2 regions of the Halomonas sp. LES1 genome follow, and region 2 is predicted to be linked to the other one. Evidence: predicted binding sites of a transcription regulator. Region 2 holds the regulator's gene; the other holds the start of a gene.
What was found. The regulator FNR, encoded in region 2, switches genes on or off when oxygen is low (the NO sensors DNR and NnrR bind a similar motif). The targets are predictions, from matches to a motif close to TTGATNTANATCAA.
Positions count from the first base shown of each region.

Region 1 (7,588 bases), on a different contig from region 2:
CAGGGTGGTGAAGACCAGTTCGCCATACTCGCCGTCGGGAAGCAGTTCGCCGCTGATGGGATCGATGATCTCGGGGTAGAAGTGATCCTCCCAGATGGTCGGGCCGTCCTTGGTTTCCAGGCACTCCATGCCAACGCCCGGCCCCATTACCTCCGACAGACCGTAAATATCCAAAGCATCGATACCCAAGCGCTGTTCGAGGGAGAGACGCATGTCATTGGTCCAGGGCTCGGCGCCAAAGATGCCGGTCCGCAGTGGCAGTTTGTGCGGATCGATACCTTGCCGCTCCATCTCATCGGCAATGTTGAGCATGTAAGATGGAGTCACCATGATGATTTCTGGCTGAAAGTCACGTATCAGCTGCACCTGCTTCTCGGTCTGCCCACCAGACATTGGAATTACCGCGCAGCCCAGTCGTTCGGCGCCATAATGGGCACCGAGTCCGCCTGTGAACAAACCATATCCGTAGGCCACATGTACCTTGTCGTTACGGCTGCCGCCGGCTGCGCGGATGGAGCGAGCGACAACATCGGCCCAGATATCGATGTCATTCTGTGTATATCCCACCACGGTAGGCTGGCCGGTGGTGCCACTGGAGGCGTGAATTCGTACGATATCGCTCATCGGTGTGGCGTACATGCCGAAGGGGTAGTTGTCCCGCAGGTCAGCCTTGGTAGTGAAGGGGAGTTTGCCGAGATCCTCGATACTCTTGATGTCTTCGGGGTGCACGCCGGCACTGTCAAAGGACTGGCGATAGAAGTCCACATTGTCGTAGGCGTGCTTCAGGCTCCACTGCAGGCGCTTGAGCTGAGTACTGCGTAGCTCGTCGATGCTGGCAGTTTCCAGATGGTCGAGGTTGGCGGTGTCGATGGGCTTGACGGTCTGTTTCATGGGAGCTCCGGTCGCAGGGGTTGTTGTAATGTGCGCTTAAAGGCGTTCGATGATCAGGGCGATACCTTGACCCACGCCAATGCACATGGTGCAAAGCGCATAGCGTCCCTGCCGGCGTTCGAGTTCATGCAGGGCGGTGGTTACTAGACGAGCACCGCTCATGCCCAGCGGATGGCCCAGGGCAATGGCACCGCCGTTGGGATTGACGTGCTCGGCGTCGTCGGGGAGGCCGAGGTCACGGGTCACCGCCAGAGCCTGGGCAGCGAAGGCTTCGTTGAGCTCGATCACGTCCATCTGTTCGAGGGTCAGACCGGTCTGGGCGAGCACCTTGCGGCTGGCCGGAGCCGGGCCGAAGCCCATGATGCGGGGCTCGACGCCGGCAGTCGCCATGCCAACCACTCGGGCTCGGGGCTTGAGAGCGAAGCGCTCGGCCTGTTCGGGCGAGGCCAGCAGCAGGGCGCAGGCACCGTCGTTGACGCCGGAGGCATTGCCGGCGGTGACGCTGCCACCCTCGCGGAATGGCGTGGGTAACTTGGCCAGCTGTTCCAGGGTGGTCGACGCACGTGGGTGCTCATCAGTATCGACGACCAGGGGCTCCTGCTTACGGCGCGGGACCTCGACGGGGACGATCTCCTCGGCCAGGCGACCGGCCTGCATGGCGGCGGCGGTGCGCTGCTGACTGCGCAGGGCGAAGGCGTCCTGGTCCTCGCGGGAGATATTGAACTGCTCGGCCACGTTCTCGGCGGTTTCCGGCATGGAGTCGATGCCGAACTGGGTCTTCATCTGGCGATTGACGAAACGCCAGCCGATGGTGGTGTCGTGGATCTCGGCGCTGCGTGAGTAAGCCTTTTCTGCCTTGCCCATCACGAACGGGGCTCGGGACATGGACTCGACGCCACCGGCGATCATCAAGCCTGCCTCACCCGCCTTGATGGTGCGGGCAGCATTGCCGATAGCATCCATGCCGGAGCCACACAGACGATTGAGGGTGGTGCCTGGGACTTGCACCGGCAGCCCGGCAAGCAGTGCCGACATGCGAGCCACGTTGCGGTTGTCCTCACCGGCCTGGTTGGCGCAGCCATAGAAGAGATCGTCCACCTGGGACCAATCCACCGAAGAGTTACGCTCCATCAAGGCCCGCATGGGGACGGCGCCCAGGTCGTCGGCCCGCACGGGGGAGAGGACGCCACCATAGCGGCCGATGGGGGTGCGGATGGCATCGATGATATAGGCGTCTTTCATTGGGTCTCTCCAGCGGCGGTGTCTTCCAGGCGGCGTACGGTGCCGCGGATCTTGTAGGAGCGGCCGCGAAACAGGGCGACCTCCTGGTCGTGCTGATTGCGCACGGTGATGTCGTAGATGCCGGTGCGCCCGCCTCGGCTGCGCTCCTCGGCGGTGGCGGTAAGGGTGTCGCCCAGCTGGCCGGGGCCTAGATAGTCGATGCTGCAGCCCGAAGCCACGGTGGCTTCATCATAGGTATTGCAGGCGAAGGCAAAGGCGGAGTCGGCCAGGGCGAAGATAAAGCCGCCGTGACAATTGCCGTGCCCTTGCACCATGTCCTGGCGTACGGTCATGGTAATCACGGCCCGGCCGGGTGCTACGCTCACGATACGCATGCCCAGGCCCTGACTGGCGCCGTCGCGAGAGAACATGGCGTCGGCACAGGCTTCCGCCAGCTGCTGGGGGCTCAATTCACTTTTATTCATGGAAGCAGCTCCCGGCCAGGGCCTGGCGGCGCAGCAGGAAGGAGGCGCGATAGCGCTCCTCACCGTAACTCTGCTGCAGGTGGCTCAGGGTGCGGTGCACGAAGTCGAGTCCCAGGCCGTCGGCCCAGGCCAGCGGTCCACGGGGATAGTTAAGGCCGGCCTGCATGGCGCGGTCGCAGTCCTGGGCGCTGCACACCCCTTGCAGTACGGCGTCGGCGGCCTCGTTGGCCAGCATGGCCACGGTGCGCAGCACTACCAGGCCGGGGGTGTCGGTCAGCCAGCAGACTTCCATGCCCAGGCGCTGGAAGAGTGCCGTGGCCAGGTCGTGACTCTCGGCATCGACGCCAGGGCTTGCCGCCAGGGCGATGGCGCTGGCGCTGTTGTAGTCAAGGCAGAGGTCGAACAGGACCAGGGCCTCGAGACCCTCGTCACAGGCGCGTTCGGTGGCGCAGCGACCATCGCTCAGGGCCAGCGTCAGGCCGCCGAGGCGCAGGCGAGGCTGGCCGGAGATGCTCTCGCGGCGAACGATCTCGAGTCCTGCCTGCTCGGCGCGGGTCACCAGCGGGGTGATATTGCCCGCCTGGCCCTCGATGATCAGCGGCGGCAGGTCGGCTTCTACCGGTGAGGCAGCATTGGGGACAGCGCTCTCGGCGCCTTCTCGATAGTCGTAGAACCCCTGGCCACTCTTGCGGCCCAGACGGCCGGCTTCGACCAGTGCATGCTGCACCAGTGAAGGCTCGAAGCGGGTGTCGCCGTAGTAGGCGTCGAATACCGAGCGGGTCACGGCGTAGTTGACGTCGTGGCCGATCAGGTCCATCAGCTCGAAGGGGCCCATGCGAAAGCCGCCGGCCTGGCGCAGCAGGGCATCCAGGGTGGCAGGGGTCGCGGCACCCTCCTGCATCAGGCGTAGCCCCTCGGCGTAGAAGGGGCGCGCTACCCGGTTGACGATGAAGCCTGGGGTGGAGCTGGCGTGGACCGGTACCTTGCCCCAGGCCTCGGCGGTGGCGTAGAGGGTCTCGGCGACTTCGGCTTCGGTAGCCAGCCCCGAGATCACCTCGACCAGTTTCATGACCGGCGCGGGGTTGAAGAAGTGCATACCCGCCAATCGCTCGGGGCGCTCCAGGCCGGCGGCGATGGAGGTGATCGACAGCGAGGAGGTGTTGCTGGTCAGCAGGGTTTCGGGGCCACACACTGACTCGAGCTCGGCGAAGACCTGGCGCTTGACCTCGAGACTCTCGACGATCGCCTCGATTACCAGTCGGCTATCGGCCAGCTCGGCAAGAGTGGCGGCCGGTGTCATGCGCGCGATAATTGTCTCCACGTCATCCTGGGCCATCTTGCCTCGGGCCACACGCTTCTCGAGCTGGTGGCGCACGCCGTCTATACCGGACTGAGCCGCTCCTTCACGATTGTCATAGAGGCGCACCGGATGACCAGCCTGGGCAGCCACCTGGGCGATGCCGGCGCCCATGGCGCCAGCACCGATCACGGCGATAATGTCGCTGGGTGCGAGGGCTGGCATTTCACTCCCCCTTGAAATTGGGCTGGCGTTTTTCCATGAAGGCGCTGACGCCCTCGCGGTAGTCGTCCGTGCGGCCGGCGAGTCGCTGCAGGTCGCGCTCGAGATCCAGCTGTGCATCGAAGCTGTTGTCGGTGCTGGCGTGCAGGGCGCGCTTGATCAATGCCAGGCCACGAGTCGGCTGAGTAGCCAGATGACGGGCCAGAGCACGGGACTCATCCTGTAGAGAGTCGTCGTCGACAACCTTCCAGATCATGCCCCACTGCTCGGCCTGCTCGGCGCTGAGCTTGTCACCCAACATTGCCAGCCCCTTGGCGCGGGCCATGCCTACCAGGTGAGGAAGTGACCAGGTACCGCCGGAGTCGGGGATCAGGCCAATCTTGCAGAAGGCCTGAATAAAGCTGGCCGAGCGTGCCGCCAGCACGATGTCACATGCCAGGGCAATATTGGCCCCGGCGCCTGCGGCAACGCCGTTCACCGCACAGATGGTGGGAATCGGCAGGTCGCGGATGGTGCGCAGCATGGGGTTGTAGCGCTTCTCCAGGGACTCCCCCAGGTCGGGAGCCTCGGCGCCGGGGGCCACGTTGCGGTCGGACAGATCCTGGCCTGCGCTGAAGCCACGACCGTTGCCGGTCAACAACAGGGCGCGCACGCTCTCGTCCTGACGCACGGCCTTGAGTGCCTGGCGCATTTCGGCATGCATCTCGGCGTTGAAGCTGTTGAGGCTGTCGGGTCGGTTCAAGGTAATGCGGGCGACACCGTCTTCCACGGAATAGAGCAGGGGCGCTTCACTCATGATCAATGTCCTGTATCAGTGCCCGTTGAAGGTGGCGGGGCGTTTTTCCTGGAAGGCATGAATGCCCTCCTCGCGATCTTGGGTGCCGGCCAGCAGGGTAAAAGCATGGCGCTCGAAGCGAAGACCGGTAGCCAGGTCGGTATCCTCTGCCTTGTGCAGGGCCTCCCGGGCCAGTCGCACTGCGAGAGGAGCCTTGGCAGCGATGGTTTCGGCCACGGCGATGGCGCGCTCCACCGTCAGCTCGGGTTGGGTGATTTCGCTGACCAGGCCAGCTTCCAGGGCGCGGCGAGCGCTGATCGGCTCGCCGGTGAGCACCATCTGGGTGGCCAGGGCCTTGCCCACGGCACGCACCAGGCGCTGGGTGCCGCCGGCACCGGGCATGATGCCGAGGTTGATCTCGGGTTGGCCGAAGCGGGCGTCCTCGCCGGCGATCAGGATGTCGGCATGCATGGCCAGTTCGCAGCCACCGCCCAGGCAGAAACCGTTTACTGCGGCGATAATTGGTTTGTTGAAGCGTGTGATGGTGGACCAATGCCGCTGGCGTGGATCTTCCAGCATGCCGACCAGGTCGCGCTCGGCCATCTCCTTGATGTCGGCGCCGGCGGCGAAGGCGCGTTGACTGCCGGTTATCACCACAGTGCGCACCTCGGCGTCATCCTGGGCAGCGATTAGAGTGTCGGCTAACTCTGCCAACAGGGCAGTATTAAGGGCATTCAGAGCCTCTGGGCGATGCAGTTTGATGGACAGCACTCCTAGTTGCGGTCCCTCAACGATCAGGTGATTCGGCATGGTGACCTCACTCTGGCACGGCATGGATGCGGCAGCGCACCGCCGCCCTTCAAGGTTAACAATAGGAGCGAGTATAGGTTTATTTTGATACGCATCAAATCGATGCACATTGTCTTGGTGTATCGTGTTTGAGGGTGCCGATATTGAAAATGTCTAACTTTCAGAGGGTTGCAGCAGGAGGAGTCCTGTCTGGACAGTGAGGTTATACCATGGTCGTACCATGTCGATCATGATCATATGATATTGATTAAGCCATTGTTTTTATTTGAAATTTATTTTTTATTCCAGGCTTTTCAAGCTGTGGGGTGTGAGCCTGGGTTTGATGTTTCGTTACGCTATGGGTAGCTTCATCTTTTAAATCGTATCGGATGCAGCCTCCCGCTGCGCAGGAGCCAGCATGTCACAGCAAGCCCAGCAGTTGTTCGAGCGCCATCGCGAGACCCTAGAGCAGTCCCTCGAGGCTGTCGCCACTCGGAAGTTCTGGACGCCTTATCCGGAGAGCATCAAGCAGTACCCAGAAGAGGCGGTGAAGGCGGCACCGCAGCACTTTGAGGCGCTCCTCAACCGGCATTTCTCTCTCAAGGTCTCGAGCGTGGCGGGCCGGGTCGGAAGTGAGGTCTCTCCCTACGGTTTTGAGCTGGGGGTGACCTACGATCAGCCCCAGCGTGATGCGCTGATCGCGTCCATGCAGGCCGCCATGCCGGCCTGGCGCGACGCCGGTGCCGAGGCACGAGTGGGCGTCTGTCTGGAGGTCCTGGCGCGTCTGAATGCCATGAGTCCGGAGATCGCCCAGGCAGTGAGCCATACCAGTGGGCAGGGACCGTTGATGGCCTTTCAGGCCGGTGGGCCCCACGCCCAGGACCGGGGGCTCGAGGCCGTGACCTACGCCTGGCAGGCGATGTCAGAGGTGCCGGCTACGGCCAGGTGGGTCAAGCCCCAGGGCAAGCGTGACCCCCTGGTACTCGACAAGCGCTACCATATCGTCCCCCGCGGCATCTCCCTGGTGGTGGCCTGCTCCACCTTCCCCACCTGGAACACCTATCCAGGCCTGTTTGCCAGCCTGGCCACCGGTAACCCGGTGATCCTCAAGCCCCATCCAGGAGCCGTCCTGCCGTTGGCGATAACCGCTCGCGTCGCCCAGGAGGTGCTCGAGGAGGCCGGCTTCGACCCCTGTCTGGTGAGCCTGATGCCGGACAGTCCAGATGCTCCAGTCGCCAAGGAGCTGGCCCTCGATCCAGCCGTGAAACTTATCGACTTCACCGGCTCCAGTGCCTTCGGCGAGTGGTTGGAACATAATGCCACCCAGGCACGAGTCTTCACTGAGAAGGCCGGCATCAACACCATCATCATCGACAGCCTCGAGCGGATCGAGCCGGTGGCCCAGAACCTTGCTTTCAGCCTCAGCCTTTACTCTGGCCAGATGTGCACCACACCCCAGGCCATCTATTTACCCCGCGATGGTATCCAGACGCCTGAAGGCAGGCTCACCTTCGATGAGGTGGCCGGTGCTCTGTCCGAGGCCATCAAGGCATTCCTCGCCGATAATGAGCGTGCCTGTACCGTGCTGGGCGCTATCCAGACGCCAGCCACTGCCGCCCGTATCGAGGAGTGTCGTGGCCTGGGGGAGGTGCTGCTGGACAGCGAGCCGCGCCAGCATGCTCGGTATCCCGAGGCGCGTATCCATACACCGCTGCTGCTCAAGGTGGATGCCAGCCAGCGCGACGCTTTCAGTGAGGAGCGCTTCGGCCCGATCGGCTTTTTGATCGCCACTGACAGCACCGCGCATAGCATCGAGCTGGCCCGCGATGTGATTGGCGAGAAAGGAGCCATCACCTTCGGTGCCTATACTACCGATGATGAGGTCGCCGACCGGTTCGAGGAGCTGGC
Region 1 is NZ_JAVRGC010000004.1:281,952-289,539, reverse strand. It holds gene paaK (phenylacetate--CoA ligase PaaK) at 1-891, opposite strand, end outside; gene pcaF (3-oxoadipyl-CoA thiolase) at 928-2,133, opposite strand; gene paaI (hydroxyphenylacetyl-CoA thioesterase PaaI) at 2,130-2,597, opposite strand; gene paaH (3-hydroxyacyl-CoA dehydrogenase PaaH) at 2,590-4,119, opposite strand; gene paaG (2-(1,2-epoxy-1,2-dihydrophenyl)acetyl-CoA isomerase PaaG) at 4,121-4,912, opposite strand; gene paaF (2,3-dehydroadipyl-CoA hydratase PaaF) at 4,928-5,701, opposite strand; gene paaN (phenylacetic acid degradation protein PaaN) at 6,099-7,588, shown strand, end outside.
Region 1: the regulator FNR is predicted to act here: its motif matches at 5,786-5,799, upstream of paaF (2,3-dehydroadipyl-CoA hydratase PaaF).

Region 2 (7,588 bases):
AAGACCGACCTGCTCAATGCCCTGGTGGTAGACGAACGTGGCCGAGACACTCCGCTCGAGGAGCTGGGGCATGCCGAGCTGATCACCGTGACACCGGAAAAGTACCTCTTCGAGGCGCTGGTGATCATGACCCGCCACAAGGTGGAGCGGGTCGTGGTGATGGACCAGCACCAACCGGTGGGGGTGGTGGAGCTGACCGATGTGCTCAGTTACTTCTCCAGTCGCAGCTACGTGGTCAGCCTGCAGGTCGAACAGGCCGACAGCCTCGAAGCTCTCGCCGCCGCCAGCCGCCGCACTCCCGAGCTGGTCAGTGCGCTGATGGCCCAGGGGGTCAAGCTGCGCTTCTCCATGGGCCTGCTGGCGGCCCTCAACGGCCGGATCATCAACAAGGCCTGGGGGTTTCTGATCGACGAGCGTTACCATGCCGATAGCTGCCTGATGGTGATGGGCAGCGAAGGGCGTGGTGAGCAGATCCTCAAGACCGATCAGGACAACGGCCTGATCCTGGCCGATGATCTCGAGTGGCCCGACTGCGCCGAGCGGATGCAGTGCCTGACCGAGACCCTGGTGGAGCTGGGTTATCCACTCTGCCCGGGCAATATCATGGTCTCCAACCCGGAGTGGGTGGGCACGGTCACCCAGTGGAAGCGGCGCATGGCGCGCTGGGTCGAGGCCCGGGATGGCGACAGCCTGATGAAGCTGGCGATCATGCTCGACTCCCACGCGGTGGCGGGCAACCCGGCGCTGCTCGACCGGGTGCGTGACGACCTCTTTGCCCAGTGCAGCGGAAACGATCTGCTGCTCTCCTACTTCGCCCGCACCATTCTGCGCTTCTCCACACCGCTGACCCTGTTTGGCTCACTCAAGCGACCTCAGCACGGCATCGATATCAAGAAGGGGGGGATCTTTCCCATCGTGCATGGCGTGCGGGTGATGGCACTGGAGCGGGGCATACGGCCTACCTCGACTCTGGAGCGTCTGGAGGCCCTGGCTGCCGATGGCCGGCTGGAGCCACGCTTCGCCGAGGACCTGGCCGAGGCGCTGGCGCTGTTCACCGAGCTGCGCCTCAAGCAGCAGCTGGCAAGGCGTGAGGACGAGGAGGGGGGCGAGCCGCACAGCCCTGATCGTGTGGTGGTGCAGGAGCTCTCGTCGCTGGAGCGCGACCTGCTGCGCGAGGCGCTGCATATCGTCAAGGACTTCAAGCAGCGCCTCTCCCACCGCTTTCATCTGGAATACTCATGAATCGACGGAACGACAACGACACAAGGAGCCCGTCATGCTCAAGATGCTGAGACGCGTCGCGGATCAGCGGCGCCATGCCAACGGCGAGTACGCCTGGCTGTTTCGCCCCTATACCGGTGACGAGATGGTGGTGATCGACACCGAGACCACCGGCCTGGATACCCGCAGCGCCGAGCTGGTGTCGATCGCCGCGGTGCGGGTGCGTGGTGATCATATCCTCACCAGTGACTCTTTGGATCTGCGCCTTCGCCGCCCCGACTCGCTGACCGGTGATTCCATCCGCATCCATGGCCTGCGTGGCATGGACCTCGACAATGGCGAGAGCATCGACAGCGCCCTGGCGCGGCTGCTCGACTTCGTCGGCAATCGCCCACTCGTGGGCTGGCATCTGGGCTTTGACCTGGCGATTCTCAACCGTGAGCTGCGTCCGCGTTTCGGCTTCGAGCTACCCAACGCCACCGTGGATGTGGCCCAGCTGTGGCGGCGCCGACTGCGGCGTCGGCACCCGGAAATCGATAACCTGCCACGCTTCGAGAGTGCCGCCGAGCGCCTGGGAGTGCCGGTCATGGGGCGCAATACCGCCCTGGGGGATGCGGTGACCACCGCGCTGATGTTCCTGCGCCTGGAGCGTACTGTCGCCGCCGGGAGTTAGCCGGCACGAGTGGTAGGGCTATCGCAGATGACAGTACCACTCAAGGCTATTCCGGTGACAGGCCGTCGAGGGGGCGCTACGAGTACTTCCTTGTAGGCTACCTCGGCCATCCCTGGTCCTCGGACCCCCTTTCCGACCTGTCCCCGGCGCCTTTCACTATCACCCTGTTGGTAGCTGCGATAGCCCTGGCGCGAGTGGCGTCTGGCGTCGCCTGGCGCGGTCGCCGGTGGTAGGATGGGCGCCTTTCATTTTTGCCCGCACTGGCAGCGCCAAGACCTATGCAAGACGCCGTGACCTTCGACCCCCGCGAACGCGATAGCGCGCCCTTCACCCACTCCGGGCCAGCCACGCCCCAGCCCGGTACTCAGGAGAAGCGTGAATTCAACAAGCTGCAGAAGCGGCTGCGGCGCCAGGTGGGCAATGCCATCATCGACTATGGCATGATTCATGAGGGAGATCGGGTGATGGTGTGCCTGTCCGGCGGCAAGGACAGCTACACCCTGCTCGAGATCCTGCGCAATCTGCAGCGCAACGCCCCGGTCGACTTCTCGCTGGTGGCGGTGAATCTCGACCAGAAGCAGCCCGGCTTTCCCGAGCATGTGCTGCCCGAGTACCTGCAGGGTATCGGGGTCGACTATCATATCCTCGAGCGCGACACCTACTCGGTGGTCAAGGAGAAGACCCCGGAAGGCAAGACCACCTGTGCGCTCTGCTCGCGACTGCGCCGCGGCTCCCTGTATGGGTTCGCCGAGGAGATCGGTGCCAACAAGATCGCCCTGGGCCACCACCGCGAGGATATCCTCGAGACCCTGTTCCTCAACATGTTCTTCGGCGGCAGCCTCAAGTCGATGCCGCCGAAGTTGCTGTCCGACGATGGCCGAAACATGGTGATTCGACCGCTGGCCTATTGCCGGGAGGCGGACATTGCCGAGTTTGCTCGGCAGATGGCGTTTCCGATCATCCCCTGCAATCTGTGTGGCTCTCAGCCCAACCTGCAGCGTCAGGTGGTCAAGGAGATGCTGGCGGAGTGGGAGGCGAAGCACCCCGGGCGGCTGGAGAGCATGTTCAAGGCGGTGACCAACGTGGCGCCTTCACAGCTGGCCGATCGTGAGCTGTTTGACTTCGCCGGGCTGGAGGAGAAGCAGGCCAGGATGCAGGCCAGCCGGATCGATATCCAGCAAGAGCTCTAAGTTTGAAGAGCGGCGCTTCACGCCTGGAAGCTGGAAGAAAAACCTTGACCCCAGAATTATCGGGTCCATGCCAGCTTCCAGCTTTAGTGCGCGCCCTCCTCCTCGGCCAGGTGGGTGAGCGCCGGCAGATCGAGGATATTCACCTCGCGCCCCGAGACGGCGACCAGGCCCTGGGTCTGGAAGCGGCCGAGGATACGGCTTACCGTCTCCACCGCCAGGCCCAGATAGTTGCCGATATCGGCCCGCGCCATGGAGAGGCGGAAGCTGTAGGGCGAATAGCCGCGGCGGCGGAAACGTTCGGAGAGGCTGGTGAAGAAGCTGGCCAGGCGCTGGTCGGCGGTCTTGCGCGAGAGCAGGCGCATCATGCGGCGGTCATCGCGCAGCTCCTTGCTCATGCTGCGGTAGAGTTGTCCGCGCAGCTCCGGCATCGACTCCGCGAGGTGGTCCAGGCGGTCGAAGGGAATCTCGCAGACGGTGGTGGTCTCCAGGGCCACCACGGTACCGGGGTAGCATTGTTCGTCGATGCCGTCGAGGCCCACCAGCTCGCTGGGCAGATAGAAGTTGGTCAGCTGGTCTTCGCCACTGCCCTCGGTGGTGACCTGCTTGAGGCTGCCGGAGCGAACCGCGAAGACGCTGGAGAAGGGAGTGTCCTGGCGGAATAGCGCCTCGCCCTTCTTGAGTGGTGCGCGACGCCGGATGATGGCGTCGAACTGGTCCATGTCGTCCACCTCGAGTGCCAGAGGCAGGCAGAGCGAGCTGAGACTGCATGTCTGACAGCGCGTCTCCTGTAGTACGGATCGCCGCCGACCGGTGAGAGTACCCGCCATGGCCCTTCCCTTCTTGATCGTGTTCATGGCCCCATTATGGAGCAAAGTGCAGGCGGGGCAAACTATGCGGGGCTCGGCGGCTAGGGGAGGGCGAGGGCCTCGAGGATGTAGGGCAGCCGCCAGTGTCCCTCGGCGGTCAGCGATACCCCCTCAGTCGTCATCTCGATCACTCCCTCCGCGTGAAGCCTCTCGAGGTGTGGGCTCGGCGGCAGGCCTGCAGGGTCGATGCCACGGCCACACAGCAGGGTCTCGCGGTGGCGTCGTTCATCGGCCGTCAGCCGGGTGCCGCGTGCGGTTGGCAGGCGGCTGTTATCGAGTGCCGATTCGTATGCCGCCAGCGTATCGGCGTTGCGAACCCAGAGGTCGCCGATACGGCTGATGGCATTCACGCCGAGTCCCAGCAGGTCACCCGCTTGCCCCCGGGTAAAGCCAAGCGGGCCATGGCCCAGGGCGCCGCTGGCCCGGGCCTGTGCCAGGGGGTCGTTGCGACGCGTGTAGAGGCCCAGACCGATATGGACATAGCCGGCGGCGTCGAGCCGGACGCGAGCCTCGGCCAGCAGTTGTTGGCGGGTCGCCGCGTCGGGTAACCAGCCATGGTGGATGGCACGCTGGGCAGGGTGGTGTGCCGGGCGATGCCGATAGCGGTAGAGGCGGATGCGTGCCGGGACCATGCCGATGACCTGCTCGAGGGTGTCGACGAGGCCTTGGGGTGTCTGGAAGGGGAGCCCCAGCATCAGCGACATCGTCAACTCCCGGAAGCCCAGGCGGTCGGCTTCGTCGACCAGCGACTCGGTCAGGGCCCTCGGCTGTACGCGGTTGATGGCCTGCTGGACGCGTGGATCCAGCTCCTGCACACCCAGGTTCAGGCGGTTGAAGCCCAGCGCCTGCAGATGTCGCAGGGTCAGCATATCGGCCTCTCGTGGGTCGAGGTCGATGCTGAAGTCCCGCTCTCGGTCGCCGGAGAGGCCGAGGCGTGCGTCCAGGCGATCGAAGAGGTCGCTCATCTGCTCCAGCGTGAGAAAGGCCGGGGGGGTGCCGCCCCAGTGCAGTCGAGATACCGGCGGCAGGCCGTCGAGCCGGCGCCGGACCAGTACCATTTCGCGGTCGAGACGTGTCAGGTAGGAATCGGCCTGGCGACTGCTGCGAACGGAAACGCACTGGCTGGCGCAGAAGCGGCAGGCATGACGGCAGAAGGGCAGGCGTACCTGGATCGCCAGGGGGGCCTCGGCCGGGCGCGCAGAGAGGGCCACTTCCAGGGCCTGGACGCCGATGTCGTCGCGATAGTGGTGCGGGGCGGGGTAGGCGACCTCCGCGGCCGTTACCAGGTCGCCCGCGCCGGGCAGCGGCTCTCGAGCAGGACTCGAGGCTCCGGCGGGGACGGTGTGCTTGGCGGGAACGGGCATGGGGCGACTCCGCTGATGGCTCTATCCCCATGCTAGGGGGTGGGGCCGAGAGCGGCGTTGAGCTGCGTCAATCCCGTGTGGAATAGTGCTCAGCCGGTATGGGTGGCGCCTCCCCCGGGAACCAGCAGCCATAGCTGCCAGAGCGCGAAGGCGATGATGGAGAGTGCGGCAAGGGTGCGGGTGCCCCGGTGGCGGATCAATCGGCTCAGCTGACGCGCGGCGAAGCCGGTGGCCAGCAGGGCCGGGAGTGTGCCTAGCCCGAAGGCGCCCATCAGCAAGGCGCCGCGCAGCGGGTCAGCCATGGCCAGGCTCCAGGTCAGCATGGAGTAGACCAGCCCACAGGGCAGCCAGCCCCATACCGCCCCCAGCGCCACTGCCTGGGGGAGTTTGACCACCGGCATCAGCCGGCGCCCCAGTGGCTCGAGATATCGCCACAGGCGCCTGCCCAGGGCCTCGATCCCGAGCAACCCCTTCCACCAGTCGGCGATATAGAGCGCCATCAGGATCAGCATCAGGGCGGCGAGCCCCTGCAGGATGAAGCGCGCGGGGGCGGTCAGCGAGAGCAGGGTGCCGAGAGATGCCGCCAGGAGGCCGGCGATCATGTAGCTGGTGATGCGGCCCAGGTTGTAGCCCAGCAGCAGGCCCGAGAGGCGCGTCGGGGAACGCATGCTGGGTGGCACCGCGAAGGAGAGTGCGCTCATGATGCCGCCGCACATGCCGATGCAGTGGGCACCGCCGAGCAGGCCGAAGACGAAGGCGGCGGCGAAAGGCGGCAGGTCCAGCCCGGTCGGGTCCATCAGCGCGTCTCGTCCGATGGGTCGGAGGTCGACGATGGGGTGTCGTCATCCTTGCCGCCGCTCCTGCGCTCCTCCGGGGGACGGTCATTGTCGTCCTCATCGAAGAGAATGCGGTAGGCGGGTCCTTCCAGATCCTCGAACTGGTCGTGCTTCACCGCCCAGAAGAAGGCCCACAAGGCCAGGCCAAGCAGAATCAGGGTCAGTGGTATCAGCAGGTAGAGAATAGTCATACGGTGCGGGGTTCCGAAGGTGTAGCCACCTCCTGTGGCAGCGGGGTGTGGCGAGTCAGGCGCAGAGCGTTGCCGACCACCACCAGCGAGCTTGCCGACATGCCGATGGCCGCAATCCAGGGCGTGACGAAGCCCATCATGGCCAGCGGCAGGGCGCCGATATTATAAACCAGCGCCCATCCGAGGTTCTGCTTGATGATGCGGCGCGTGGCGCGGCTGACGGCGACGGCCTCGACGATACGCATCAGGCGCGGGCCCAGCAACACGGCATCGGCGCGGGTGCGAGCCAGATCCGTGGCGCCGTTCATGGCGATGGCCACATCGGCACCCGCCAGCACCGGTACATCGTTGATGCCGTCGCCGACCATGGCGACGCGCTCACCCGCGGCCTGCAGCTGGCGCAGGCGCGCAAGCTTGCCTTCCGGGCTGACGCCGCCGCGCCACTGCGCGATACCCAGCCGGTCGGCCATGCGGGCGGTGGCGTCGGCGGTATCGCCCGAGAGCAGCTCCACCTTCAATCCCAGCGACCTCAGTGCGGCGATGGTGTCGACGGCATCCTCTCGCAGGCGGTCGCTCAGGCTGAACCAGGCCCGGGGCCGCCCGGCTTCGCTCAGCAACAGCCACTGGCCCTCGCCCGGGGGCGTCAGGGGCTGGTCGGGGGCGGCGAACTCCGGCTTGCCGAGCCGCCACCGACGGTCGTGAAGGGTGCCCTCCAGTCCCAGTCCCGGGCGGTTGACGATCGCCTCGGCGCCCAGGCGGTGATCACGATAGGGGCCGAAGGCCCGCGCGATGGGGTGCTCGGACTGGGTTTCCAGGGCCGCGGCGATGCGGGTCAGCGCCTCCTCGTCATGCTGGCTGCCGCCGAGGCCTTCGCTTTCCCCGGCTAGCCGGACCTCCACAAGGGTCATCTCACCGGCGGTGAGGGTGCCGGTCTTGTCGAAAACCACCCGGTCGAGATTCGACAGCGTCTCCAGGGCGTCGGCGCGGGTGATCAGTACGCCGCGTCGACGCAGCTGGCCATGGGCCGCCGTCAGTGCGGTGGGGGTGGCCAGGGCCAGTGCACAGGGGCAGGTGATCACCAGCACCGAGAGCGTCACCCAGAAGGCGCGCTGAGGATCGACAAACCACCACACGGTGCCGACCACCACGGAGAGAATCAGCACCTGAAGCACGAAGTGGTGGGCGAGGCGGGCGGTGTGCTCCGCGATTTTGGGGCGATGGGCGAAGGCGCGGTCGGTCAGGTCGAC
Region 2 is NZ_JAVRGC010000003.1:147,704-155,291, reverse strand. It holds gene RM463_RS08055 (putative nucleotidyltransferase substrate binding domain-containing protein) at 1-1,242, shown strand, start outside; gene RM463_RS08050 (3'-5' exonuclease) at 1,277-1,894, shown strand; gene ttcA (tRNA 2-thiocytidine(32) synthetase TtcA) at 2,173-3,084, shown strand; gene fnr (fumarate/nitrate reduction transcriptional regulator Fnr) at 3,168-3,911, opposite strand; gene RM463_RS08035 (radical SAM protein) at 3,992-5,314, opposite strand; gene RM463_RS08030 (sulfite exporter TauE/SafE family protein) at 5,404-6,111, opposite strand; gene ccoS (cbb3-type cytochrome oxidase assembly protein CcoS) at 6,111-6,341, opposite strand; gene RM463_RS08020 (heavy metal translocating P-type ATPase) at 6,338-7,588, opposite strand, start outside.